Regions from separate parts of the Streptomyces sp. NPDC031111 genome, predicted to be linked through region 2. Evidence: riboswitches for the same ligand, from Rfam matches in the RefSeq annotation. Region 2 holds a riboswitch; each other region holds the start of a gene.
What was found. Region 2 has a riboswitch for cobalamin ahead of ACZ470_RS32575 (cobalamin biosynthesis protein). Riboswitches for the same ligand answer to the same signal wherever they lie in the genome.

Region 1 (9,354 bases), on a different contig from region 2:
GACGCTGAAGGCGCTGGACGCCGGGGCCGAACCCGCGGAGGCGCTCCCCGACGAGGTCGCCGAACTGCTCAGCGACGCGCGGATCTCCGTCTCCGTGCGGTCGCGGAAGCCGCTCGAGAAGTCCAGCGAGGAGGACTTCAGCGCCATGGCGCTGAAGCTCGGCACCCCGGACGGCGACCTGTTGGAGTACCGGCTGGTCGGCGACTACACCTACCTCCGCGCCGACGTGGACACGCTCGCCGGGATGTCCGGCAGCCCCATGCCGCCCGCCGACGAACTGCCCGACAGCGCGGGCGCGTTGAAGACGTTCCTCGGCGGCGGGTGGATCAAGGTCGCGACGAAGGAGCTGGAGGAGACCGGCGAGCGGATGTCGGGGGCGCCGGGCCCCGACGGCGGGGAGCCGTCGGCGGAGCCCACGCTCGACGCGAAGACGCAGAAGAAGCTCGCCGAGGCGGTGCGGCAGGTCATCGCCCAGGAGGTCGACTTCAAGACCTCCGGCGGGTCGGACGGCACCGAGCACATCGAGGCCACGGCGCCCTTCCGCACCCTGATGACCGAACTGTTCGGCGAACTCGGCCCGTTGGCGAAGGAACTGCCGCCGGGCGCCGAACTGCCGACGGCCAAGGACTTCAAGGACGCCCCGGACGAGAAGGTCACGGCCGACTTCACACTCAGGAACGGCGACCTGACCGAGGTGTCCGTCGACCTGGCCCCGCTGGCGGAGAAGGCGAAGGTCGAGAAGTTCGCGCTGGTGCTGCGCCTGGGCGAGGGCGAGAAGACCACGGCCCCGGCGGGCGCCACGGAGGTGCGCGTCGACGAACTCATGGAGGGCTTCCTCGGCGGCATGGCGGCGGGGGCGCTCGGCGAGGAGGAGTTCATGGACGGCGCCCAGGGCTGACCCTGGGCCGCGCGGCTACCGGGACGGGCTCGGTTTCGTCCGCCCGGTGCCGCGCTGGTCGTCCGGCCGGTCCGGGCCACCGCCGGCGATGTCGTGGAAGGCGCCGCGCAGGAGCTCCGTGACCCGCTCGGGGGGAGCGTCCCGCAGGCCGTCCAGGCGGAGCAGGTGGCGTCCGATCACGGTGCCGATGGTGAGCGCGCCGATGAGTCCGGCGCGCAGGTCCGCGTCGTCGTCGACGAGGTGCCCGGCGGCCTGCCGCTGCCGGGACACCATGGCGGACCGGACGTCGTCGGCCGCGTCGGGATGCGTGAACATCGACCGCAGCGCGGCGAGCGCCTCCGTGGGTTCCTGGGCGAGCTTGTGCTCCAGGGCCGCCAGCAGCTGTTCGGCGGCCTGCTCCGGGGAGCCGGTCACCAGCTCGTCCTCCTGGAACCCCGAGACCTGGGCGAAGAGCTTGTCCTTCGAGCCGAAGTACCGCATCACCAGCCCCGGATCGGTGTCCGCCTCGGTGGCGATGGCCCGGATGGTGGCCCGGTCGTAGCCGAGCTCGGCGAACAGCCGGCGGGCGGCGTCCAGGATGCGGGATTCCGTGCGGCGGCGCTGCTCGGCCCGGCTGGTGGGGCGGGAGTCCATGAACGTCAGTCTACAACCGTTGACCGAAATGGGGACACGGGGCTATCGTTCAGTCAACGGGTGTTGACTGAATCGAGGGGCTCGTCATGTGGCACGTGATCCTGCTCTCCGCGCTCGCCGGACTCATGGGCGCGAACGCCGTTCCGCACTTCGTCAAGGGGGTGGTCGGCGAGGACTTCCCGAACGTGTGGGGCAACGGCCCCCTGCGCAACGCGGTGGCCGGAACGCTCGGCCTCGCGCTGGCGGTCGCCCTGGGGTACTGGGCCGACCTCCCCGACCATCCCGCCGCGGGCTTCGTCGCCGCGCTCGGTGGAGCGCTGCTCATGGCCGTGTTCCACGGGCTGGGCGGGGCCTACCGGCTCAACTCCGCGCTGGGGCGGCCCAACCCTCCGCGCGCCCAGCACTCGGGCGTACGGTGATCTCCCCTCGCGCACACGGTCCGGGCGCCCGGCATCACCGTCCGACGACCGTCTCCCAGTGGACCGTGCGGTCGCACCAGCGGTTCAGGAGGGTGTGGTCGTGGCCCACCGACAGCAGGCCCGCGCCCGTCGCGGTGCGGTAGTCCTCGACCACGCCCACCAGCGCCGCCGTGGTCGACGCGTCCAGCATCGCGGTCATCTCGTCGCAGATGAGCCAGCGGGGGCGGAGCACCAGCGCGCGGGCCAGACAGGCGCGTTGGAGTTGCCCGTCGCTGACCTCGTGGGGGCGGCGGGTCAGCAGGTCGGGGGTCAGGCCGACGGTCTCGGCGAGTTCGGCCACGCGGCCGGGGACGGACGAACGGCGGCCGGTGGCCCGCAGCGGTTCCGCGATCAGGTCGGTGAGGCGCAGGCGGGGGTCGGCGGAGAGGCGGGGCTGCTGGAAGACGACGCCGAAGGCGGTGCGCTGCTCGCGGGGTGCCCGGTGGCGCCAGCGGCGTACGGGGGTGCCGTCGACGACGACTCCCCCGGAGTCCGGGCGGTGGAGGAGGGCGGCGACCCTCGCCAGGGTGGACTTCCCGCAGCCGCTCGGGCCGAGCAGGCCGACGGACTCGCCGGGGGAAACGGTCAGGGTCGCCTCCCGTACGACCGGGGCCCGGCGGTCGTATCCGGCGGTGACGGCGCGTAGTTCAAGCACGGATGTCCTCCGGGGCGGCCGCGGGGGCCGGGTGGTGGCAGGCGACCGAGTCGGTGAGGGGCGGGAGCGTCGCGCAGGTGTCGGTGGCCCGGTCGCAGCGGGCGGCGAAGGCGCAGCCCGGGGGCAGGTCGCCGAGTTCGGGGGGCATTCCGGGGATCGGGGTGAAGGCGCGGTCGGGGAGGGCGTCGAGGAGGCCCCGGCTGTAGGGGTGCCGGGGGCCGGGAGTGCCGAAGAAGGCCGCCGCGTCGGTGAGTTCGACGATGCGGCCCGCGTACATGACCGCCACCCGGTCGGCGACGCGTTCCGCCGCCGCCAGGTCGTGGGTGATCATCAACAGGGCCCGGTCGCCGTCGGCGTCGACATGGCGGCGGAGTTCGTCGACGGTGCGGTCGACCAGGTCGCGGTCGAGACCGGTGGTGGGTTCGTCGGCGAGGAGCAGGGGCGCGTCACCGACCAGGGCGAGGGCGGTGGCGGCGCGCTGGGCGAGGCCGCCGGAGAGTTCGTGCGGATGGCGGTCGAGATGGTCCGCCGGGAACGCGGCCCGCTCCGCGGCCCGTTCGGCGGCGGCGCGCAGCGCCGTACGGCCCCGCACACCGGTGAGCTGGGCGACCGTCTCCTCCACCTGGGAGCGGATGGTGCGTACGGGGGTGAGGTGTGCGGCGGGGCTCTGTGGGATGAGACCGATCCTGCGGCCCCGTACCGTGCGGGCGAGGGTGCGTTCGTCGGCGGCGAGCAGGTCGAGGTCGCCGAGGTGGGCGTGGCCGGCGGTCCGGGCGTTGGCCGGGAGGAGGCCGAGCAGGGCGGCGGCCAGGACGGACTTGCCGCAGCCGCTCTCGCCGATCAGGGCGACGCATTCGCCGGGCGCCACGTCGAAGTGGGCGTCGGTGACGGCGGCGATCCGCCGCCCGCCCGGCAGCAGGAACCGCACGGACAGGCCGCGCACCGACAGCACGGGGGATCGCTCGGTCACAGCGTCAGCTCCGATCGGCGGCGCGGATTGATCCGTTCCCGCCAGACACCGGCGAGGCCGGCGACGGCGAGGGTGGGGATGATCAGGAACAGGCCGGGGAAAAGGGTCGGCCACCACTGTCCGGCGAGGAGCGAGCCGCGGGCGCCCTGGATGAGCGTGCCGAGGCTGGCGGTGTGGGTGGGCAGGCCGAGGCCGAGGAAGGACAGGGCGGACTCGTGCCACATGGCGTGCGGCACCATCAGGACGGCGGCGAGCCCCGCCTGGGGCAGCACACCGGGCAGCAGATGCCGTACCGTCACCCGCCACCGTGAGGCGCCGCCGGAGACGGCCGCGTCGACGAAGGGGCGGGAGCGCAGCGAGAGGACCTCGGCGCGGACGATACGAGCGGTGGACAGCCAGTGGGTGACGGCGACGGAGATCACCACCGGCCAGACGCCCGGCCGGAACATGGCGACGACGAAGACGCCGAGCAGCAGGTGCGGGACCGAGGACAGGGTGTCGACCAGACGCATGACCGCGCGGTCCACCCAGCCGCCGAGCGCGCCCGCGGTGGCGCCGACGGCCGTACCGATGACGGTGGCGGTGAGCGCGGCCACCACACCGACCAGGAGGGAGACACGGAGGCCGTAGACGCAGCGCAGCAGCAGGTCGCGGCCCACGTCGTCGGTGCCGAAGGGGTGGGACCAGCTGGGTGGGAGGAGCTTGGCGGCGAGGTCGACGGCCTGCTGGTCGAGCCGGACCAGCGGCGGTACGAGCAGCACCGCCAGGACCGTCACGGCGACCAGGACGGCGGAGACGCGCAGCCGGAGGGCGTGGGTGGAGCGGCGGGCGGTGCCGTGCGTGCGCCACACCGTCTTCGTCACGGCGGTGGTGGTGTCAGCCATGTGGGTCACATCTCATTCAGCTTCACCCTCGGGTCGATCAGTCCGTAGAGCAGGTCGGCGAGCAGGTTTCCGGCGAGGACGGCGGCGGTGGCGAGGGTGGTGAGCGCGGCGAGCAGCGGGAAGTCGACGGCGGTGGCGGCCTCCACGGTCGCCGCCGCGATGCCCGGCCAGCTGAACACGGTCTCCACCAGCAGGGCGCCGGTGATGAGTTCGGGGACGCGGGAGCCGATCAGGGTGAGCACCGGCAGCAGTCCCGAGCGCAGGGCGTGGCCGAGCAGGACGGTGCGTTCGCTCAGGCCGCGGGCCCTGGCTCCGCGCACCGGGTCCTCCGCGAGGGCGTCGCCGACGCCCTGACGGACGTACAGCGTGAACCAGGGCAGTTGGGAGACGGCGAGGACGCCGGCGGGCAGGACCAGGTGGCTCGTGACCTGTCCGGCGGTGACGTGGTCGCTGCCCGTGTCGGTGAGGCCGCCGGCCGGGAGGACGTCCAGGTTCAGGGCGAACAGCCAGACGGCGAGCAGGGCGATCCAGAAGACCGGGGCGGCCTCCAGGGCGTACGCGAGGGAGGTGACCGCGCGGTCGAGGAGCGAGCCCGGCCGGCGGGCCGCGAGGACGCCGAGCACGGTGCCGAGCAGGACGGCGGCGGCGAACGCGACGGCGCACAGCAGGGCCGACCAGACCAGGCGTTCGCCGACGACCTCGGCCACGGGCTGACGCATCACGGTGGACTGGCCGAGGTCGCCGCCGAGGGCGGAGGTCAGCCAGTCCCACCAGCGGCTCGTGAACGGCCGGTCCACGCCGAGGTTCTCGCGCAGCCGGTCCAGGGTCTCCTGGTCGGCGCCGAGCGCGGCCGTGCCGGCGTACGCCTTGACGGGGTCGAAGGGGGAGGCGGCGGCGACGGCGAACACGCCGAAGGTGACGACGAGCAGCACGGGCACGGCGAACAGGGCCCGCCGTGCCACCAGCCGGGTCATCTCTCCCCAGGGGAGGGAGGTCATTTCTCGGTCTGCCAGTCCTCGACGTTCCACCAGGGGCCGCTGGCGAAGCCGTGCTCGTGCGGTTCGGTCTGGGTGGTGAGGTCCGACCAGCGGTCGGCGAGGACGTACATGTGGTCGATGTGGGTGAGGAAGGTGTAGCCGGGGTTCTCGACGAGTTCGCGCTGGAGGTCGTCGTAGGCGGCCTTGCGGTCCTCGGGGTCCTGGGTGCGGCGGCCGGTGTCCAGGGCCTCGTCCACGGCCGGGTTGTCGTACAGGGCCATGTTGTTGAAGCCGTCCCCGGCGAGGGAGGAGTGCAGCAGGGTGTAGAGGCCGAAGTCGGGATCGCCGGTGCTGCCGAAGCCGGCGAGGACGGCGTCGTGCTTCATCCGGGGTTCGATGACCTCCCAGGTGGCGCTCTCGACCCTGACGTCGATGCCGGCCTTCTTGGCGTCGGAGGCGTAGGCGAGGGCGTGGTCCTGGCGGACCTTGTCGCCGGAGGGGTAGTAGAGGGTGAAGCGGGCGGGGCGGCCGTCCTTGGCGCGGATGCCGCCCTTGCCGGGCTTCCAGCCCGCCCGGTCGAGGATGCGCCCGGCCTCGTCGAGGTTCCGGGGGCGTTCGATGCCCTTGGCGTACCAGGGGTCGTCGATGGGCAACGGGCCGTAGGCGGGGCGGCCGGCGCCGTCGAGGATCTTGTCGACCATGGCCTCGCGGTCCACGGCGAGGTCGAGGGCGCGGCGGATCGCGGTGTCGCCGGCGACCGGGTTGCCGGTGGGGAGGGTCACGGCGCGGAAGTCGTACGACGTCGCCCGGTACGTCCTCTTCCCGTCGTCGTCCTTGAAGGTGGCCGCGAGGTTGGGCGGGAGGGTCGCGCCGTCGAGGTCGCCGGAGCGCAGCCGGGTGGCGCGGACGTCGTCGTCGGCGATGATCGCCATGGTGAGCTTTTTCACCTTCGGGGCGCCGCCCCAGTAGTCCGGATTGGCCTTGAAGGTGAGCTTCTCGCCCTTGCTCCAGCCGGTGAGGACGTACGGTCCGGTGCCGACCGGCTTGGTGTTGAAGGAGCCGGTGTTGGGGTCCTGTTCGCCCGCGATGTGCTCGGGGACGACGGGCAGCACCGTGCGGGAGGCGAAGGCCGCGTAGGGGTGGTCGAGGGTGAAGACGACCTTGTCGTCGCCCTCCGCCCTGACCTCCTTGATGGCGTCGAGTTCGCTCTTGGCGGTGTTGTTGGTCCTCTCGTCCAGCACGGTGCGGTAGGTGAAGACCACGTCGTCGGCGGTGAGCGGCTCGCCGTCGCTGAACGTCACGCCGTCGCGCAGGGTGTACGTGTAGGTGCGGCCGCCGTCGGTGACCTCGGGGAGCGCCTTCGCCAGGGCCGGCTTCAGTTTCATGTCGGCGTCGTGGGCGAGGAGGCCGTCGAAGATCTTGGAGTTGCCGTCCTTGCCGTAACCCAGCAGCGGACTGAGGGTGTCCGGTTCGGACGGGACACCGATCACGACGGATTCGGCGGACGCTCCGCCGTCCGCGCCGCCCCCGCCCGGCGCCGAGCAGGCGGCGACCGCGCCGGCCATCGCGACCGCGGCGGCGGCCCGTATTCGTCGGGTCGTCATGGAACCTCACACCCCTGTTGCCTGAAAGTCGTTGTTGCATATTAATTGCAGCAAGGCTCTACCCATGACGCCGGCCCCTCACTCCCCCGTTCCGAGGGGCGGCGCCGCCCGTGTCAAGTGCTCAGGTGTGCGCCGGGGTGGGAGCTGCCGGGCGCCGTCCGAGCGCCCCCTGTGGCCGCTTGTCACCGGACCGGAACGGGCACTACTGTCACCACGCCTTGGTGACGGGAAATCGGTGCGATACCGGTGCGGCCCTCGCCACTGTGATCGGGAAGTCCGGCTCCGGCCCTCGCGGGCAGCCACTGGGTTCTTCGGGACCCGGGAAGGCGGAGCACGGGCGGTGGTACCCGTCAGCCAGGAGACCGGCCAAGGCGCGTCAACCATCCACGAGGTGCTGGAGAGGGTCTGCTGAGCCATGCACATAGCCGAGGGTTTTCTGCCACCGGCGCACGCGGTCGCCTGGGGCGTCGCGTCGGCGCCGTTCGTCGTCCACGGAGCCCGGTCGCTCATCCGTGAGGTCAGGGAACATCCCGAGAGCACGCTGCTGCTCGGCGCTTCGGGAGCGTTCACGTTCGTACTGTCCGCGCTCAAGCTGCCGTCGGTGACGGGGAGTTGCTCCCACCCGACCGGTACGGGGCTGGGCGCGATCCTGTTCCGCCCGCCGGCGATGGCCGTACTGGGCACCATCACCCTGCTGTTCCAGGCGCTGCTGCTCGCCCACGGCGGGCTGACCACCCTGGGCGCCAACGTCTTCTCGATGGCGGTCGTCGGCCCGTGGGCCGGGTACGGCGTCTACCGGCTGCTGCGCCGGTACGACGTGCCGCTGATGGTCGCGGTGTTCTCCGGCGCGTTCGTCGCCGACCTGTCGACGTACTGCGTGACGAGCGTGCAGCTGGCGCTCGCCTTCCCCGATCCGGGCAGTGGATTCCTGGGCGCGCTGGGGAAGTTCGGCTCCATCTTCGCCGTGACGCAGATCCCGCTCGCGGTGAGCGAGGGGCTGCTGACCGTGCTGGTGATGCGCATGCTGGTGCAGTCGAGCAGGGGTGAGCTGACCCGGCTCGGGGTGCTGGTGGCCTCGGCGGCCGGGCGGAAGACGGCGGACTCGGCCGGGGCGGTGGCCCGATGAGCCGTAACGCGAAGATCAACACGCTGCTGCTGGTGCTCGTGGCCGCGCTCGCGGTGATCCCCCTGGTGCTCGGGCTCGGCGACCACAAGGAGGAGCCGTTCACGGGCTCCGACGCCGAGGCGGAGACGGCGATCGCCGAGATCGACCCGGACTACGAGCCGTGGTTCGCGCCGCTGTACGAACCGCCGTCCGGGGAGATCGAGTCGGCGCTGTTCGCCCTTCAGGCGGCGCTCGGCGCGGGCGTCCTCGCGTACTACTTCGGGCTGCGGCGCGGGCGGCGGCAGGGCGAGGCGCGGGCACTCGCGGCGGCGGAGGCCGGTGACGAGGCCGGCGCCGGTGACGAAGCCGCTCCCGAACGACGACGGGTCTGACGGCCCGTGCTGCCGATCGACGCGGCGGCGCACAGCAGCCGCTGGCGCCGCCGTCATCCCGTGGACAAGGCCGTACTGGGGCTGGGCCTCACCGTGCTCGCCGTCTCGCTGCCCCCGTGGCCGGGCGCGGCCCTGGTGCTGCTGACCGCCCTCGTGGTGCTGCTCGGCCCGGCGGGCGTGCCGGGGCGGCGGCTGTGGCGCGCCTACCGGGTGCCGCTGGGCTTCTGCGTCACCGGGGCGCTGACGCTGCTGGTGCAGGTCGGCGGCCCGGACGGGTTCGTGTCCCCGGCCGAGGACGGGCCGCTGCGCGCCGGGGAGTTGCTGCTGCGCACGTCGGCGGCCTCCCTCGGGGTGCTGCTGTTCGCGTTCACCACCCCGATGTCCGATCTGCTGCCGCGCCTGGTGCGCGCCGGGGTGCCGGCGCCGCTGGTGGACGTGGCGCTGGTGACGTACCGGATGAGCTTCCTGCTGCTGGACTCGGTGCGCCGGATCCGCGAGGCGCAGGCGGCCCGGCTCGGGCACACCACCCGCGCGGCGGCCTGGCGCTCCCTCGGCGGGCTCGGCGCGACCGCGTTCGTCCGCTCCTTCGACCGGGCGGCGCGGCTCCAGACCGGGCTGGCCGGGCGGGGCTACGACGGCACCCTGCGCGTCCTGGTCCCCGAGGCCCGCGTCTCCGTCCGGTTCACGGTCGCGAGCGTGGCGCTCCTGGCGGCGCTGGCCGCCCTCACCCTCGTACTGGAAAGGCCACTGTCGTGAGCGAGTCCGTGCTGGTCGCCCT
Region 2 (9,354 bases):
CCCCTCACCGGTCAGCAGCACCGTGTCCGACAGGAACCGGGCCAGCTCGGTCAGGTTGTCCGGACCGCCCTCGACGAGGTACCGCAGCGCCTCCGCCACCACACCGGCCGGCACCGTCGACTCGGCCATCAGCTCCGCGTCCGGCACGGCCTCCCCGCCGAGCAGCACCGCCGGGATGCCGGACGCCTTGAGCGCCGCGAGCCCGTCCTCCCAGGCGCGCTTGCCGCCCAGCAGGCGTACGACGGCGAGGTCCGCCCCGTCGAGCAGCGCGGGCAGCTCGTCCGTGACGTCCACGCGGGTCGGGTTGCCGATCCGGTAGGCGGCGCCGGAGGCACGGGCCGCCAGCAGGTCCGTGTCGGCGGTCGACAACAACAACACTGTGCTCATGCGGGCGCTCCCGGTGGAATGAAGGGCAGTCCTCGTGGCGCGCCGGACTCGATGAGCCGCCACAGCGCGTCCGTGTCCGCGTGCTGTTCGATCAGGTCGCCGAGCCGGTCGAGCTGCTCCTCGCGCAGCGCGGCGAACGAGGTGTCGGGGGCCGGCACGAAGCGGCGTCCCGCGGCGGCGGCCACCTCGCGCAGGAAGGCGCGCCGGAAGCCGTCGGACTCCAGCGAGCCGTGCCAGTGGGTGCCCCAGGTCTGTCCGACCCGGCAGCCGTCCAGGAAGGCCTCGCCACCGGTGACGTCGGCGACCCCGTGATGGATCTCGTACCCCTCGACCCGCTCCCCGAGGGCCCGGCCGACGGGACGCGTGAGCGTCTTCTCGCGGGCGAACCGCACCCGCACGGGCAGCAGTCCGAGCCCGTCCACGTGCCCGGCGCGGGACTCCACGTCGTCCTCGATGTGCTCGCCGAGCACCTGGAAGCCGCCGCAGATCCCGAGGACCGGCCGCCCCTCGGCCGCCCGCCGCGCCAGCGCGTCCGCCAGTCCGCGCTCCCGCAGCCACTCCAGCGCCCGGACGGTCCCGCGGGTCCCGGGTACGACCACGAGGTCGGCGTCGGCCAGCTCCTCGGGACGGTCCACGAACCGCACCACCACACCCGGTTCGGCGGCGAGGGCGTCCACGTCGGTGAAGTTGGACATCAGCGGCACCGCGCACACTGCGACCCGCAGCACGTCCTCGCCGACGGGCGGTGCCACCACCGACTCCCGCACGGCGCCGCGCAGCGAAACCCTCAGCCCGTCCTCCTCGTCGATGCCGAGCCCGTGCCGGAAGGGCAGCACGCCGTACGTACGCCGTCCCGTCAGGCCGTGCAGCATGTCCAGGCCCGGTTCCAGCAGCGACACATCGCCCCGGAACTTGTTCACCAGGAACCCGGCGACCAGGTCCTGGTCCTCGCGGGACAGCAGCGCGACCGTGCCGAAGAACGACGCGAAGACGCCACCACGGTCGATGTCGCCCACCACGAGAACCGGCAGCCCGGCGCCCCGGGCGATCCCCATGTTCACGATGTCGGTGCGCCGCAGATTGATCTCGGCCGGGCTTCCGGCACCTTCACAGATCACCGCGTCATACGTGCCCCGCAACTGCTCCAGACAGTCCAGCACCGTGCCCAGCAACCGTTGTTGGCGCCCGCCGTGGTAGCCGCGCGCGCTCAACTCGCCGACCGGCTTGCCCAGCAGCACCACCTGGCTGGACTGCTCGCCGCCCGGCTTGAGCAGCACCGGGTTCATCAGCGCGGTCGGCTCCACCCGGCAGGCCTGGGCCTGCATGGCCTGCGCCCGCCCGATCTCGGCGCCCTCCCGGGTCACGAACGAGTTCAACGACATGTTCTGCGCCTTGAACGGGGCCACCTTGACGCCCTGCCGCGCCAGCCACCGGCAGATCCCGGCGGTCACCACGCTCTTGCCGGCGTCCGAGGTGGTCCCGGCGACCAGCAGACCCCCACCGCTCATGACGTACGTCCCTTCACGACGCTCCGTGCGGCGGCAGCGACCCCGAGCGCGAGCCAGCCGACCCGCCGCGAGAGCCGTACCGCCCGGTCGATGTCGGCGACGGCCACGGCACGCCCGCCGCCGTTGAGGACGGGCCGGTGCTCGACCCGCCCGCCGTAGGAGAGGGTTCCGCCGAGCCGCACCCCGAGCGCGCCCGCGAAGGACGCCTCCACGGGTCCGGCGTTGGGGCTCGGATGCTTCGCGGCATCGGCGCGCCACGCCCGCACAGCCCCGCGCGGGTCGGATCCCGCGAGCGCGGCGAGTACGGCGGTCAGCCGCGCCCCCGGCCATCCGGCGACGTCGTCGAGGCGGGCGGAGGCCCAGCCGTAGCGGCGGTGGCGGGGGGACTTGTGGCCGACCATCGCGTCCAGCGTGTTGACGGCCCGGAAGCCGAGCAGTCCCGGCACCCCGGCGACGGCACCCCACACCAGCGCGCCCACCACGGCGTCGGAGGTGTTCTCGGCGACGGACTCCACCACCGCGCGGGCGATGCCGTCGGCGTCCAGGGCCTGCGGGTCCCGGCCGCACAGGTGCGGCAGCCGCGCCCGGGCCGCCTCGACGTCCCCGGCCTCCAGCGCCCGCTCGATGGCGCGGGCCTCCCGGGCCAGCGAGGTCCCGCCGACGACGGCCCAGGTGGCCACGCCGGTCAGGGCGACGGAGGCGGCGGGGGAGGAGCGTACGCAGCGGGCGGCGAGGGCGCCCAGCGCCACGGTCCCGCCGACGCACACGGCGGCGTGCACCGCGCCCCGGCCCCGGTCGTCCCGCCACAGCACTCGTTCCACGGCAGCCGCGGCCCGCCCGAAAGCGGCGACCGGATGGCCCCGGCGGGGATCGCCGAGCAACAGGTCGCCGAGGAGGCCGGCGGCGGCGCCGTACGCGAACACGCGATCGGCACCCATGGGTTCAGCCGGTGACGGATCCGGAGGGAGCGGCCCCGAGGTGGGGCGGGGTCTCGCTGGTCGACCTCAACAGGCAGCCGCGCATGGCGATATGTCCTCACTCAGGGTGTCCACGCCCTGGTTCGACGAGACCGGCGGTGAGAGTTCCTGGCTCCCGGGGTGTTCACCCCGGTGACAGTGGCGGGACCGCGCCGGAATCGCACCGGCTTCCTCTCCTGCCGCCGTATTGGCTCAGGCAGTCCACCACGGCCCCGGAAGGGCCGTCAACTTGCCGTTGACCTGCGAGGCTGAAGTGTGCTGAGGCCCACAGAGGGGCTCCGGTGGGTGAACCGCGATCGGAGGTCCGCGGAGGCCGTGGAGGTCCGCACACGTCGGCGGGCGGTGCGGGCGCCGAGGCTCCCGCACCGCCCGCCGGACGAGTGCGATGTGTGACCGGGCCGATCAGGCCATGATCAGGTAGATGCCGTATGCCACCGCCGCCGCGCACGCCGCGAAGCAGGCGTAGGCGCCGGTGACCGCCAGGGCCGCGGACTGGCCCTGGGCGGCGGCCCGCTCACGGCGGGACAGGCCGTTGATGCCGAGGGTGAACAGGGCCACCAGGGCCACGGTGACCACGAGGCTGACGCCGAAGACGGAACCGAGGGCCGCCCAGTCGATCTTCATGGTGCTTCTTCTTCCTTCGTACCGGGGTTACCGCGTCGCGGTCAGACGGTGGTCTTGGCCGAGGGGGCCGCCGGGTCGGTGGCGGCGGGAGCGGCGATGGTGGCCGCGAGCTCCTCGGTCACGGTGCCCGCCGGGGGCGGGGTCACGGCGGCCATGGCCTGCGTCACCACGCCGGACGGCTCCTCGCCCGGGACCTGGTGGTCGTTGACGTTGGTGTGGTCGATGACCTCACGCCGGGAGATCTTCCAGATCGCGGCGCTGGAGGCGACCAGGAAGACGGCCACGAGGGCGGTGCCCCAGTCGCCGAAGTCGCAGACCCACTCGGCGAGCGCCGCGACGAGGGCCGCCGCCGGCAGCGTCAGACCCCAGGCGACGAACATCCGGGTGGCCGTCGACCAGCGGACGACACCGCCCTTGCGGCCCAGGCCCGCGCCCATCACGGAACCGGAAACGGAATGCGTGGTGGAGAGGGAGAAGCCGAGGTGCGACGAGGCCAGGATGACCGTCGCGGCACTGGTCTGGGCGGCGAAGCCCTGCTGCGGCTGGAGGTCGGTCAGACCCTTGCCCATGGTGCGGATGATGCGCCAGCCGCCGAGGTAGGTGCCGAGCGCGATGGCGATGCCCGCGGAGAGGATGACCCACATGGGCGGGTCGGAGTCGGGGGCGAGGGTGCCGCCGGCGACCAGGGCCAGGGTGATGATGCCCATCGTCTTCTGGGCGTCGTTGGTGCCGTGGGCCAGGGAGACCAGGCCGGCGGAGGCGATCTGCCCGGCGCGGTAGCCCTTCTCGGAGGCCTTGCCGTCGGCCTTGCGGCCCAGGCGGTAGGTCAGCCGGGTCGCGAACATCGCGGCGAGGCCGGCCACCAGCGGGGCGGCGATCGCGGGGATCAGGACCTTGGTGACGAGGACGTCGCCGTGCACCGCGCCGAAGCCGGCGGAGGCGACGGTGGCGCCGATCAGACCGCCCATGAGGGCGTGCGACGAGCTGGACGGGAGACCGACCAGCCAGGTCAGGAGGTTCCAGAGGATCGCGCCGACCAACGCGGCGAAGATGACCTCGGGACGGATGCCGGCCTCGTCGACGAGGCCCTTGGAGATCGTGTTGGCGACCTCCACGGAGAGGAAGGCGCCTACAAGGTTCAGTACGGCGGACATGGCCACCGCGACCTTGGGCTTGAGCGCACCGGTCGAAATGGTCGTTGCCATCGCGTTCGCGGTGTCGTGGAAACCGTTCGTGAAATCGAACGCGAGTGCGGTTACCACCACAATCGCGAGGATCAGCGAGAAGCTTTCCATTTACCCAGGCAATCGTTCGAGGTCATTGGCTGGTCGAACGTAGGTAACCAGGGTGAACGGAAGATGAACTGGAATGGGCATCGTGGTGACCGTAAGAGGGGGTGGGCGCTCCGCCGGACGGCGGATCCGCCCCGGTCCCGCACGGGTCGGCCCACAACCGGAGGCTCGAGCCTCTCGGGCGGGCTTCTTCAGCCGGTCGAGTGAACCGCTGATGTGGTTCTGGTCACCCGGGAGAGTGCCGCGGCCGCCTGGCAGGATCACCGCATGGCTGAGCGGCGACGGGACGGGCGGGAAGCAGGGGGCGCGGGCGTGGGCGATCCGCGGGGGAGACGGGTGAGCGAGGAGGAGGCGAGGGCCTGGGCGGAGCTCGTCGAGACCGCGCGGCGGACCGTCGCCGACGGACTCGTCGTCGGCACCTCCGGCAACGTCTCCGCGCGGGTCGGCGGGACCGTCCTGGTCACGCCGTCGGGAGTGCCGTACGACCGGCTGACGCCGGACGACGTGACCGGTGTCGATCTCACCGGCCGGCGGGTTCTCGGCACGCTCGCCCCGACCAGCGAGCTGCCCATGCATCTGGCCGTTTACCGTTCGACCGGCGCGCGCGCCGTCGTGCACACGCACGCCGTGCACGCGACGGCCGTCTCCACGCTCGTCGACGAGCTCCCGCTGATCCACTACATGGCCGCGGCGCTCGGCGGACCCGTCCGGGTCGCCCGCTATGCGACGTACGGCACCGACGAGCTGGCCGAGAACATGCTCCGCGCGCTCGACGGCCGCACCGGCTGCCTCCTCCAGAACCACGGCACCGTCACCCACGGCACGACCCTCGCGCAGGCCTACGACCGCACGGCCCAACTCGAATGGATGTGCCACGTATGGCTGACGGCCTCCTCGATCCCGTCCCGCACCCCCCACCTGCTGACCCAGGACCAACTGACGCAGGTCCAAGAACGCCTACGGACGTACGGCCAAAGGAGCTGACCGCCCCCGCGTCCCTGCGGGCAGTCGTGCCGCTGGGGCGATGGGGGTACCTCCCGCTCGAGCGAAGCCGAGAGTGGGGGAGGGTGGGCGCAGACGGCACCCCGTTAGCGCCGGGCTGCGCGACACCCCCCGGCCACCCCCACTGGCCCCGACCGCCCTCCCCCAGGACACTGGAGAACGTGCGCACTGTCAGAGCGACGGCCGCTGCCGTCACCGCCGTGATGGGCGCCGGCGCCGCCGCAGTAGCCGCCGGCCGCTTCGCCAGCGACGCCGCCCTGCGGACGACCCCCGGCGCCCCCCTCCCCACCGAGCCGAAACTCACCGTGCACGCCACAGCCGCAGGCCGGATCAGCCTCACCCGGGACTTCGCCACGCTGCGCCCCGGCCGCCACGGACTCACCGGCGACGGCTTCCACGCGGTCGTCGGACCCGTACTGGCCGACCCCCCGGACTCCGCCGACACCGTCGTGCGCCGTCTCGAACGCGTCACCTACGGCACCCTGGAGCCCGGCGACCGCGCCTGGCTCACCCCGAGCCTCCACGTCGGCGACCCGAGCACCGCCCTCGGCCTGGACCACACCGACCTCGACATCCCCGGCGAACTCGGCCCCCTGCCCGCATGGTTCGTGCCGGGCGCCCGGGACACCTGGGTGGTCGCCGTCCACGGCCTCGGCACCACCCGGGAACACACCATGAACGTCATGGAGTTCCTGCACCGCCACCGCTTCCCGGTGCTCGCCGCCGCCCACCGGGGCGACCCCGGCGCACCGCGCTCCCCGGACGGCCTCAACCACCTCGGCGAGACCGAGTGGCGGGATCTCGACGCCGTACTCCACCACGCCGTGGACTCCGGCGCCCGGCAGGTCGTCCTGTACGGCTGGTCCACCGGCGCGACCATGGCGCTGCGCGCCGCCGCCCGCTCCGAGGTGCGCGCACGCGTCGCCGGTCTGATCCTCGACTCCCCGGTGCTCAGCTGGGAGGCGACCCTGCGCGCCCTCGCCGCGGCCCGGCACACCCCGGGGATCCTGCTGCCGCTCGCGGTCCGCGCCGCCCAGGGACGGACCGGCCTGTACGGCGACCGCAGGCCCGACGCCGTCCACCTGGGGCGGATCACGGTGCCCACCCAGATCTTCCACGGCCCCGACGACACGGTGGCCCCCTGGCGGTTCTCCCGCCGGCTCGCCGCCGACCACCCGAACACCATCACCCTGCACACGGTCGCGGGCGCCCCGCACGCCGCGATGTGGAACGCCGACCCCGGGCCCTACGAGGAGGCCCTGCGGCGCTTCCTCACGCCCCTCATGTGACAGCGGCGGGTGCGGGCCGGACGGCCGGTGGCGGTGATTCCGTTTAGGGGTGTACCAGTGGCCTGAATCCCTCCCTCCGACCCTGTCCGGGCCCGAGGCGCGGGCCCTCCCGCCGTCCCCGTCGACATTCCGTTTGGGTTTTCGGACCGTCAACCGCAAGACTGCACCCGTGACGTCCCGTATCCCGCGCGACTCCAGGCTTCGACTCGTCCGCCCGCGACCCCTGGCCGCCGCCCCCAGAGCGATGAACCAGCGGCGCTCGCGCCGCCCCGCGCCACGCCCCCCGGAGGGCACTCCGGCACCGGCGGAGCTGGCCAGAATGGCGCGCTCCGGTCTGGCCGCCGCGGCCCGCGTCGCCCGCTGGGCCGACGCCGCCCTCGGCCCCGGCGGGGACAGCGCCACCGCCGACGGCAAGGCCACCCTCTCCGACGCGACCGCCGAACGGGCGGCCCGAGCCCTGGGCCTGACCCCCGCTCAGGTGCGCGCCGACTGGGACACGGCCCGCCTGGCCGGCCTCATCGAGGTGCACGGCGACAGCGCCCGCCCCGGCTGGCGGCTCCGTGCCTGGGACCGCGACGACAGCGCCGTACTGCGCGGCTGGGTCGCCCTCTGCGACGCCTGGTCGCTCGCCCACCCGGAGCCCGAGGAGTACGAGGCCACCGTCGTTGCGGAGGTCGTCACGGCCATGCCGCAGGTCCTCTCCTTCCTCCAGCTCTCCGCCGGCCCGGTCCCGGTCGCCCAGCTCCTGGACCTCCTCCAGCAGCGGGTGACCGAACTCCGGACGGAGCGCTGCGAAGTCGACTACACCCCGCAGTCCGAGACGCCCGGCCGCGAGCTCAGACCCGGCATCCCGCTCCAGCGGCCCCGCCCCGCGCTCGCCCCGCCGGCCGCCGACGCCCCGCTCGAGCCGCTGCTCGACTGGGCGCTGCGGGCGCTCGCCTCCGTCGGCGCCCTCACCTACGGCGACGGGCAGGCCACGCTCACCCCGCTCGGCAGCTGGGCGGTGTGGGTCAAGCTGGAGCAGATCTGCGTCGCCGCGCAGAGCCCCGCCGGGAACATCGAGCAGGGCGCCGAGGACATGCTGCGCGGCTGTGCCCAACTGCGCCCCAACGCGGCCCGCGCCGAATACCGCGCCTGGCTCGCCGCCCGGCCGGTGGGCAGCGCCGTCACCGAGCTGGTCGACGCCGCCCGGGGTGAGGACGCCCTGCTGCGCGGCCTCGCCTTCGAGGCGCTGCGGGTGGTCGGCGCCCCCGCCGAGCCCGAGGTCCGCGCCGTGCTCGACGAGCCGACGCTGCGGCCGTACGCCCTGCTGTGGCTCGCGGAGCACGACGGCGCCGACCCCGAGGACGCCCACGAGGTCCTCACCCGCGAGGAGGCCACCTGGCTGTGGGTGGACACGGCGGCCGCCGTCGCCGACCACGGCGAGGCCCCGCTGCTGGTCCGGCACCTGGAGTCCGCGATACAGCCGACCGTCCCCGCGCTGCTCAGCGAGGTACGCGCCGTCGGCCACCCGCGCACCGTCCAGGTACTGGTCGCCCTCGCCGCGGCCCACCCCGACCCGGCCCTGGCCAAGGCGGTCCGCCGAGCCGCCTTCCAGGTGCACACCGGCGGCTGACCGGGGGCCGGCCCCCGGCTCAGGCCCCGGTCTCCGGCGCGTACGTGCCGAAGCTCCAGACGTTGCCCTCGAGGTCCCGGGCCATGTAGTCGCGGGAGCCGTAGTCCTGGTCGGTCGGGGGCATCAGGATGTCCGCGCCCTGCTCGACCGCGCGCCGGTGGTGTGCGTCGGCGTCGTCCACGACGACGTACACCCCGGCAGGGCCCGCGCCCTTCATCGCCGCGTCGAACACCCCGCCGCGGCCCTTCGTGCCCAGCATCACCACGCCGTTGCCCTGCGCCAGCTCGGCGTGCATGACCGTGCCGTCCTCGCCCTCGTACACCGACAGCTCGGTGAAGCCGAAGGCCTCCGTGAGCTGCCGGATCGCCGCCTTCGCGTCGGTGTACAACAGCGTCGGCACCACGCTCGGACGCCCGCCGCCCGTACCTGCCATGGCGATCACTCCCCAGTCGAATGTCCGGATCTCGCCCAGTTTGGCACCGGCCACCGACAACGGCCGGGGGAACCGCGCGCAGAAAAAGTGGTTGCACCGCCCCGTTAGAATGGCTCGCATGGCCATTCTCCTCGCGCATTAGACGGCGGGAACGTCCTCAGCCGCCCCCACCGCCACCCACACCTGCCCAGGAGTCTGTCCGTGATCTCCGCCTCCGGCATCGAGCT
Region 3 (9,354 bases), on a different contig from region 2:
CCGGTGGTGGATCTCCCGGATGGTCGCGTCCTTGGTGATCAACTCGCGTTCGCGGCGGCGAAGTTCGGTGACGTCACGGAGCAGGACCAGCGAACCGATGCGCGTCCCCTTCGGCTTGAGCGGGATCGCCCGGAACTGGATCACCCCGTCGTGCGCCTCGATCTCGAACTCGCGCGGCGCCCAGCCGCTGGCCACCTTGGCCAGCGCCTCGTCCACCGGCCCTCGGGAGGGGGCCAGTTCGGCGGTGGTCCGACCGAGGTGATGGCCCACCAGGTCCGCCGCGAGACCCATGCGGTGGTAGGCGGACAGGGCGTTCGGGGAGGCGTACTGGACGATGCCGTCGGCGTCGAGCCGGATCAGCCCGTCGCCCACGCGGGGCGAGGCGTCCATCTCGAGCTGCTGGTTCGCGAACGGGAAGGCACCGGCCGCGATCATCTGAGCGAGGTCGGAGGCGCTCTGGAGGTAGGTGAGCTCCAGCCGGCTCGGGGTGCGCACGGTGAGCAGGTTGGTGTTGCGCGCGATCACGCCGAGGACGCGCCCCTCACGCCGTACGGGGATGGACTCGACCCGTACGGGAACCTCCTCGCGCCACTCCGGGTCCCCCTCGCGCACGATCCGGCCCTCGTCCAGGGCCGCGTCGAGCATGGGCCGGCGGCCGCGCGGGACCAGATGGCCGACCATGTCGTCCTGGTAGGAGGTCGGGCCGGTGTTGGGCCGCATCTGGGCGACGGAGACATAGCGGGTGCCGTCGCGGGTGGGGACCCACAGGACCAGGTCGGCGAAGGAGAGGTCGGAGAGCAGCTGCCACTCCGAGACCAGCAGATGGAGCCACTCGAGATCGGTGTCGTCGAGGGCGGTGTGCTGGCGTACGAGTTCGTTCATGGAGGGCACGTCAGCGAGCGTACCCGGGGGTCGGCGCCGCCCCCGAAAACACCCGCGGGCCGCGGCGCCTGAGAGGGACCCTCAACCCTCCCGGCACCGCAGCCCGGAGCAATATCGGCCGTGGGGTTGTGCGGTCCCGGTCGGCCGAGGACGAGGATCCGGGGCAGTCAGGGCAGAGAGCTCCGGTTCCTCGGTTCCGCCTTCCTGTGCGGGGAAGGCAGGCTTGTTGTGTCCTGCTACGCATTGTGGACTAGACCAGTGCCCGTGTAAATGCGTCGGACGCCGTTCGTCGGTGACGCGTGCCTCGCGTCGTGGTCGGTCGGACGCGCATGCGTCCGCCACGCAGCCTAACCCGTGGGGTTCCCGCGCGGGGCCAGTCGGAGGCGGCAATTTCGGCGAGCGGCGCCCTTGCCCGCTCTGTTAGATTGAGATTGGTCTAAACCACATTGCCACAGCCCCACGGACCCGTGCCCGCGGGTCCCCGTCCCAGTCGAGTCCCCCTGAAGATCGGCAGGCCCACCGTGGAAGTTGTCATCGTTGCGGACGCCAAGGCGGGCGGCGAGCTCATCGCCGAGTCCATGGCCCAGCTCCTGCGGCGCAAGCCCGACGCCCTGCTGGGCGTGGCCACCGGTTCGACGCCGCTGCCCATCTACCAGGCGCTGGCGGCGCGGGTGCGCTCCGGAGCCGTGGACGCCTCACGGGCCCGGATCGCCCAGCTCGACGAGTACGTGGGGCTGCCCGCCGACCACCCCGAGTCCTACCGCTCGGTGCTCCGGCGCGAGGTGCTGGAGCCGCTCGGGATCGGAATGGACTCCTTCATGGGCCCCGACGGCACCGCCGAGGACGTCCAGGGCGCGTGCGAGGCGTACGACAGGCAGCTGGCCGGGGCCGGCGGCGTGGACCTCCAGCTGCTCGGGATCGGGACGGACGGGCACATCGGGTTCAACGAACCGTGCTCCTCGCTCGCCTCCCACACCCGGATCAAGACGCTGACCGAGCAGACCCGGGTGGACAACGCCCGCTTCTTCGACGGCGACATCGACCAGGTCCCGCACCACGTCATCACCCAGGGCATCGGCACCATCCTGGAGGCCCGCCACCTGGTCCTGCTCGCCACCGGGGAGGGCAAGGCGGACGCCGTCGCGGCGACCGTCGAGGGCCCGGTGGCGGCGGTGTGCCCGGCCTCCGCGCTCCAGCTGCACCCGCACGCCACCGTGGTCGTCGACGAGGCCGCCGCCTCCAAGCTGAAGCTCGCCGACTACTTCCGGCACACCTACGCGAACAAGCCGGAGTGGCAGGGCATCTGAGCGCGGGCCCGAGGGGCGGACGGCGGCACCGGCGGCCCGGCCGTGGACTAGACCAACCCCCGGCGCAGGGGTATACAAAGGGGATCACGGAGCGTGCGGGGCACACCCCCGCCCCGAGCCGTGCCACGATGTCAGCCGTGGCCGATGGGATGTCGGTCGTTTCGGCACCCGGAGCCGGGAAGGCAGAGCATGAGCACCGACGTCAGCAGTGCGGAGAACGAGGGTGGGACAGCGGTCCGTACGGCGCGTGTGCCCAAGTACTACCGGCTGAAGAAGCATCTGCTCGACATGACGGAGACGGCGCCGCCCGGTACTCCGGTCCCGCCCGAGCGCACGCTGGCGGCGGAGTTCGACACCTCGCGCACCACCGTGCGCCAGGCGCTCCAGGAGCTGGTGGTCGAGGGGCGTCTGGAGCGCATCCAGGGCAAGGGCACGTTCGTCGCCAAGCCCAAGGTCTCCCAGGCGCTCCAGCTCACCTCGTACACCGAGGACATGCGGGCCCAGGGCCTGGAACCCACCTCCCAGCTGCTGGACCTCGGCTACATCACGGCAGACGACCGGCTCGCCGGGCTGCTGGACATCACGCCCGGCGGCCGCGTGCTGCGCATCGAGCGGCTGCGCATGGCCAACGGTGAGCCGATGGCCATCGAGACCACCCATCTGAGCGCGAAGCGCTTCCCGGCGCTGCGCCGCAGCCTGGCGAAGTACACGTCCCTCTACACCGCCCTCGCCGAGGTGTACGACGTCCATCTCGCGGAGGCCGAGGAGACCATCGAGACGTCCCTGGCCACCCCGCGCGAGGCCGGCCTGCTCGGCACCGACGTCGGCCTGCCGATGCTGATGCTGTCCCGGCACTCGCTGGACCGGGACGGACAGCCGGTGGAGTGGGTGCGGTCGGTGTACCGGGGTGACCGGTACAAGTTCGTGGCGCGTCTGAAGCGGCCCCAGGACTGAGCCGGACCCGGCCGGATCCGGCCCGGGACCCGAACGGCGAAACCCGACGAAGCGGGTGGTTGACAGGAATTTCGTTGCTGTTGCCTCTCGGTTGGGCGGCGCCTGGGTACCGCTGTGCGGACGAGGGGTTACGACCGCACCACTCCCTGACCTAGATTTCCTGCGCATTACCGCCGGTGATCAGTGAGGGGACGGGAGCCGTCTGATGTCACAAGCCCCAGAAACCAGAGGAGGGCCGGTGGTGACGCCCATGCGCGTCGTCATCGCCCTCTGTCTCGTCGCACCGTTCGTGGCCATGCTCTGGGTCGGGTCCTACGCGAAGACCGACCCCGTGTTCATCGGCATCCCGTTCTTCTACTGGTACCAGATGATGTGGGTGCTGCTCTCGACCGCGCTCACGATGATCGCGTACAAGCTGTGGCAGCGTGACCAGCGCGCCCGCTCGGCCTCGAAGGGCGGTGCGTCGCAGTGAACGACGGCGTGAACGGCGTGGCACTCGCCGTCTTCATCTTCTTCTTCCTGCTGGTCACGGCGATGGGGTTCATGGCCGCGCGCTGGCGCAAGGCCGAGAACGAGCACAGCCTCGACGAGTGGGGCCTGGGCGGGCGCTCCTTCGGAACCTGGGTCACCTGGTTCCTGCTCGGCGGCGACCTGTACACCGCGTACACCTTCGTGGCCGTGCCGGCGGCGATCTACGCGGCGGGCGCGGCCGGCTTCTTCGCGGTGCCGTACACGATCCTGGTGTACCCGCTGATCTTCACCTTCCTGCCCCGGCTGTGGTCGGTGTCGCACAAGCACGGCTATGTGACGACGTCCGACTTCGTGCGCGGCCGGTTCGGCTCGAAGGGGCTGTCCCTGGCCGTCGCGGTCACGGGCATCCTGGCAACGATGCCGTACATCGCGCTCCAGCTGGTCGGCATCCAGGCCGTGCTGGACGTGATGGGCGTCGGCGGCGGCGAGGACACCAACTGGTTCATCAAGGACCTGCCGCTGCTGATCGCCTTCGGTGTGCTGGCGGCGTACACGTACTCGTCCGGTCTGCGGGCGCCGGCGCTGATCGCGTTCGTGAAGGACACGCTGATCTACATCGTGATCGCGGTGGCGATCATCTACATCCCCATCAAGCTGGGCGGCTTCGACGAGATCTTCGCCAAGGCGGGCGCGGCCTTCAACGAGACCAACCCGGCCACGGGCGCGCCGCGCGGCGCGCTGGTACCGGGCGAGGCGGGACAGTGGACGTACGCCACGCTGGCGCTGGGCTCGGCGCTCGCGCTGTTCATGTACCCGCACTCGATCACGGCGACGCTGTCCTCGCGCAGCCGTGAGGTGATCCGCCGCAACACCACGATCCTGCCGCTGTACTCCCTGATGCTGGGCCTGCTGGCGCTGCTGGGCTTCATGGCGATCGCGGCCGGGGTCAAGGTCAGCAACGGCCAGCTGGCGATCCCGCAGCTGTTCGAGAACATGTTCCCGGACTGGTTCGCGGGCGTGGCCTTCGCGGCGATCGGCATCGGCGCGCTGGTGCCGGCGGCGATCATGTCGATCGCGGCGGCGAACCTCTTCACCCGCAACATCTACAAGGACTTCATCAAGCCGGACGCGACGCCGAAGCAGGAGACCCAGGTCTCCAAGGTCGTGTCCCTGCTGGTGAAGGTGGGCGCGCTGGTCTTCGTCCTGACCATGGACAAGACGGTCGCGATCAACTTCCAGCTGCTGGGCGGCATCTGGATCCTTCAGACCTTCCCGGCACTGGTGGGCGGTCTGTTCACCCGCTGGTTCCACCGCTGGGCGCTGATCGGCGGCTGGGCGGTCGGCATGATCTACGGCACGGTCGCCGCGTACGGGGTGGCCTCGCCGACGCAGAAGCACTTCGGCGGGTCGTCCGAGGAGATCCCGGGCATCGGCGAGATCGGTTACATCGGTCTCACCGCCTTCGTGATCAACGTCCTGGTCACGGTGGTGCTGACCTTCGTCATGAGGGCCGTCAAGGCGCCCGAGGGCGTCGACGAGACCAAGCCGCAGGACTACACGGCGGACGCGGGCGACCCCGGTGTCCAGGTGGAGCTCCCGCCGGCCACGGCGGGCAGCTCGCACTGACGCGGTACACGCCTGAGGCGACGGGCCGCCGGAGAAAATCCGGCGGCCCGTTGTCGTACCCGTCCGGCACACTCCCCTCATGGACATCGTCATCCGGCCGGTGGAGCCCGGCGAGCACACGGAACTCGGTGAGATCACCGCGCGGGCCTATCTGCTGGACGGGCTGCTCGACTTCGGGGAGAGCGACGCGTACCTCGACGAGCTCAGGGACGTGGCGAAGCGGGCGGCCGCCGCGGAGGTGCTGGTCGCCGTGGAGAACGGGTCGGTGCTGGGCGGGGTGACGTTCGTGCCGGGCCGCGGCCCGATGGCCGACATAGCGGGGCCGGGCGAGGCGGAGATCCGGATGCTCGCGGTCGCCCGCGAGGGCCGGGGCCGGGGTGCCGGGGAGGCGCTGGTGCGCGCCTGCGTCGACCGGGCGCGGGCCGTCGAGGGCTGTGTTCGGATCGTGCTGTCGACCCAGCGCACCATGCGCTCGGCCCACCGCGTCTACGAGCGGCTGGGTTTCACCCGCACCCCGGAGCGCGACTGGAACCCTCTGCCGGAGCTGGACGACATCACTCTTCTCACCTATGAGTTGACGCTCTGACACCTCCGCGACACAACATATGGGCCTGCTGGCGGCACCCGGCACAAGATGTATGCTCATGCTCGCTGTCGCCGCAGGGGAATCCGGTGTGAATCCGGAACTGTCCCGCAACGGTGTACCCATGCCCGCGTGCGCATGGGCGTCAGTCCGAGGACCTGCCGACAGTGCGCCCGGCCGTCCGGTCCGGGTGCCCTGACGTCCGGGCCTCGCGGAATGGGCCGGTGGACGCGACGCCCCGTGCGCTCGTGTGCTGCCCCCTGCCCTCTTCGAGGCCCCCGTGCCGAGCGAGGGAGAGCCCCACGTGACCATCGCGCCAGCCGATCCGGCTTCAGCGATCGACGTGACCGCGGAGAGCGACGGACCCGGTGCCGCGTTGCTGCGGACCCTGACCGAGCTGACCGCCGACCTGCCCGACGCCGACCCCGGCCGGGTCGCCGCCGCCGCGCTGCGCGGCCGGTCCGCCCGTGCCGACGAGGCCGAGCTGCGGGAGCTGGCCACCGAGGCGGCGGCCGGTCTCATCTCCGAGGACCCGGCCTACTCCCGGCTCGCCGCCCGGCTGCTGACCATCGGCATCCGCGCCGAGGCCGCCTCGCAGGGGGTCACGTCCTTCACCGAGTCCGTCGCGACCGGGCACCGCGAGGGCCTGATCGCCGACCGGACCGCCGACTTCGTCCGGCTGCACGCCGCCCGCCTCGACGCGCTGATCGATGTCCGGGCCGACGACCGCTTCGGCTACTTCGGCCTGCGCACCCTGCACAGCCGTTATCTGCTGCGGCACCCGGTCACCCGCAAGGTGGTCGAGACGCCCCAGCACTTCCTGCTGCGGGTCGCCGCCGGTCTCGCCGAGGACGACACCGTCCGCGCCCTGGACGAGGTCGCCCGGCTGTACGGGCTGATGAGCCGCCTGGACTATCTGCCCTCCTCGCCCACCCTGTTCAACTCCGGTACACGGCACCCGCAGATGTCGTCCTGCTATCTGCTGGACTCCCCCAAGGACGAGCTGGACTCGATCTACGACCGCTACCACCAGGTCGCGCGCCTCTCGAAGCACGCCGGCGGCATCGGCCTGTCCTACTCCCGCATCCGCGCCCGGGGTTCGCTGATCCGCGGCACCAACGGGCACTCCAACGGCATCGTGCCGTTCCTGAAGACACTCGACGCCTCGGTCGCCGCCGTGAACCAGGGCGGTCGGCGCAAGGGCGCGGCGGCCGTCTACCTGGAGACCTGGCACTCCGACATCGAGGAGTTCCTGGAGCTGCGGGACAACACCGGCGAGGACGCCCGCCGTACGCACAACCTGAACCTCGCGCACTGGGTGCCGGACGAGTTCATGCGCCGGGTGAACGCCGACGCGTCCTGGTCGCTGTTCTCCGCGGCGGACGTGCCCGAACTGGTCGACCTGTGGGGCGAGGAGTTCGACGCGGCGTACCGGGCCGCCGAGGCGAAGGGCCTGGCGCGGAAGACGCTCCCGGCCCGCGAGCTGTACGGGCGCATGATGCGCACGCTCGCGCAGACCGGCAACGGCTGGATGACCTTCAAGGACGCCGCCAACCGGACCGCGAACCAGACGGCGACCCCGGGGCACGTCGTTCACTCGTCGAACCTGTGCACGGAGATCCTGGAGGTCACCGACGACGGGGAGACGGCGGTCTGCAACCTGGGGTCGGTCAATCTGGGCGCGTTCGTCGACCAGGCGGCCGGTGACATCGACTGGCAGCGTCTCGACGAGACCGTCCGCACGGCCGTCACCTTCCTCGACCGGGTCGTGGACATCAACTACTACCCGACCGAGCAGGCGGGCCGCTCCAACGCCCGCTGGCGCCCGGTGGGCCTGGGCGCGATGGGTCTCCAGGACGTCTTCTTCCGGCTCCGCCTGCCCTTCGACTCGGCCGAGGCGAAGGCGCTGTCCACGCGGATCGCCGAGCGGATCATGCTCGCCGCGTACGAGACCTCCGCCGACCTCGCCGAGCGCAACGGCCCGCTCCCGGCCTGGGAGAAGACGCGTACGGCCCGGGGCGTGCTGCACCCCGACCACTACGACACGGACCTCACCTGGCCGGAGCGCTGGGCGGCGCTGCGCGAGCGGATCGCCTCCACGGGGATGCGCAACTCGCTGCTCCTGGCGATCGCGCCCACCGCCACCATCGCGTCGATCGCGGGTGTGTACGAGTGCATCGAGCCGCAGGTGTCGAACCTGTTCAAGCGCGAGACGCTGTCCGGGGAGTTCCTCCAGGTCAACTCGTATCTGGTGGAGGACCTCAAGCGGCTCGGCGTGTGGGACGCGCGCACCCGTGAGGCGCTGCGCGAGGCCGGCGGCTCGGTGCAGGACTTCGCCTGGATCCCCGAGGACGTACGGCGGCTGTACCGCACGGCGTGGGAGATCCCGCAGCGCGGCCTGATCGACATGGCCGCCGCCCGCACCCCGTTCCTGGACCAGGCGCAGTCGCTCAACCTGTTCCTGGAGACGCCGACCATCGGCAAGCTCTCCTCGATGTACGCCTACGCCTGGAAGCAGGGCCTGAAGACCACGTACTACCTGCGCTCCCGCCCGGCGACCCGGATCGCCCGCGCGGCACGCGCGTCCGTCCCCGTCCAGCAGCCGGCCGACCCCGAGGCGGTCGCCTGCTCCCTTGAGAACCCCGAGTCCTGCGAGGCCTGCCAGTAATGACCAGCGAGAACAAGAACCTGCTCGACCCGGGTTTCGAACTGACCCTGCGCCCCATGCGCTACCCCGACTTCTACGAGCGCTACCGGGACGCGATCAAGAACACGTGGACGGTGGAGGAGGTCGACCTCCACTCGGACGTGGCCGATCTCGCCAGGCTCAGCCCCGCCGAGCAGCACCTGATCGGCCGGCTGGTCGCCTTCTTCGCCACCGGCGACTCGATCGTGGCGAACAACCTGGTGCTGACGCTGTACAAGCACATCAACTCCCCCGAGGCGCGGCTGTATCTGTCGCGGCAGCTCTTCGAGGAGGCGGTGCACGTCCAGTTCTATCTGACGCTGCTGGACACCTATCTGCCCGACCCGGACGACCGGGCGGCGGCCTTCGCGGCCGTGGAGAACATCCCGTCGATCCGGGAGAAGGCCGAGTTCTGCTTCAGGTGGATGGACTCGGTCGAGACGATCGACCGGCTGGAGACGCGGGCGGACCGCCGTCGCTTCCTGCTGAACCTGATCTGCTTCGCCGCGTGCATCGAGGGCCTGTTCTTCTACGGGGCCTTCGCCTACGTCTACTGGTTCCGCAGCCGGGGCCTGCTGCACGGTCTGGCGACCGGCACCAACTGGGTGTTCCGCGACGAGACGATGCACATGTCCTTCGCCTTCGACGTGGTCGACACCGTGCGCAAGGAGGAGCCGGACCTCTTCGACGAGGAACTCGGGCAGCAGGTCACCGACATGCTGCGCGAGGCCGTCGAGGCGGAGCTCCAGTTCGCGCGCGACCTGTGCGGGGACGGGCTGCCGGGCATGAACACCGAGTCGATGCGGCAGTACCTGGAGTGCGTCGCCGACCAGCGGCTGGTCCGG

Region 1: linked by a shared signal. The riboswitch ahead of ACZ470_RS36385 (energy-coupling factor ABC transporter permease) and the one ahead of ACZ470_RS32575 (cobalamin biosynthesis protein) in region 2 are both predicted to bind cobalamin.
Region 3: linked by a shared signal. The riboswitch ahead of ACZ470_RS17495 (ribonucleoside-diphosphate reductase subunit alpha) and the one ahead of ACZ470_RS32575 (cobalamin biosynthesis protein) in region 2 are both predicted to bind cobalamin.

Annotation. Positions count from the first base shown of each region.
Region 1 is NZ_JBVIGS010000027.1:73,520-82,873, forward strand. It holds gene ACZ470_RS36345 (hypothetical protein) at 1-898, shown strand, start outside; gene ACZ470_RS36350 (TetR/AcrR family transcriptional regulator) at 914-1,531, opposite strand; gene ACZ470_RS36355 (hypothetical protein) at 1,618-1,950, shown strand; gene ACZ470_RS36360 (ABC transporter ATP-binding protein) at 1,985-2,644, opposite strand; gene ACZ470_RS36365 (ABC transporter ATP-binding protein) at 2,637-3,614, opposite strand; gene ACZ470_RS36370 (ABC transporter permease) at 3,611-4,498, opposite strand; gene ACZ470_RS36375 (ABC transporter permease) at 4,504-5,472, opposite strand; gene ACZ470_RS36380 (ABC transporter substrate-binding protein) at 5,493-7,079, opposite strand; cobalamin riboswitch at 7,282-7,464, shown strand; gene ACZ470_RS36385 (energy-coupling factor ABC transporter permease) at 7,495-8,205, shown strand; gene ACZ470_RS36390 (energy-coupling factor ABC transporter substrate-binding protein) at 8,202-8,576, shown strand; gene cbiQ (cobalt ECF transporter T component CbiQ) at 8,583-9,332, shown strand; gene ACZ470_RS36400 (energy-coupling factor ABC transporter ATP-binding protein) at 9,329-9,354, shown strand, end outside.
Region 2 is NZ_JBVIGS010000020.1:53,021-62,374, reverse strand. It holds gene cobN (cobaltochelatase subunit CobN) at 1-387, opposite strand, end outside; gene ACZ470_RS32580 (cobyric acid synthase) at 384-1,895, opposite strand; gene ACZ470_RS32575 (cobalamin biosynthesis protein) at 1,892-2,833, opposite strand; cobalamin riboswitch at 2,956-3,093, opposite strand; gene ACZ470_RS32570 (hypothetical protein) at 3,275-3,496, opposite strand; gene ACZ470_RS32565 (inorganic phosphate transporter) at 3,538-4,791, opposite strand; gene ACZ470_RS32560 (class II aldolase/adducin family protein) at 5,056-5,772, shown strand; gene ACZ470_RS32555 (alpha/beta hydrolase) at 5,952-7,079, shown strand; gene ACZ470_RS32550 (hypothetical protein) at 7,249-8,694, shown strand; gene ACZ470_RS32545 (VOC family protein) at 8,714-9,127, opposite strand; gene ACZ470_RS32540 (ABC-F family ATP-binding cassette domain-containing protein) at 9,329-9,354, shown strand, end outside.
Region 3 is NZ_JBVIGS010000007.1:329,859-339,212, forward strand. It holds gene ACZ470_RS17465 (sensor histidine kinase) at 1-882, opposite strand, end outside; gene nagB (glucosamine-6-phosphate deaminase) at 1,404-2,189, shown strand; gene ACZ470_RS17475 (GntR family transcriptional regulator) at 2,379-3,143, shown strand; gene ACZ470_RS17480 (DUF3311 domain-containing protein) at 3,349-3,615, shown strand; gene mctP (monocarboxylate uptake permease MctP) at 3,612-5,240, shown strand; gene ACZ470_RS17490 (GNAT family N-acetyltransferase) at 5,320-5,826, shown strand; cobalamin riboswitch at 5,842-6,003, shown strand; gene ACZ470_RS17495 (ribonucleoside-diphosphate reductase subunit alpha) at 6,128-8,491, shown strand; gene ACZ470_RS17500 (ribonucleotide-diphosphate reductase subunit beta) at 8,491-9,354, shown strand, end outside.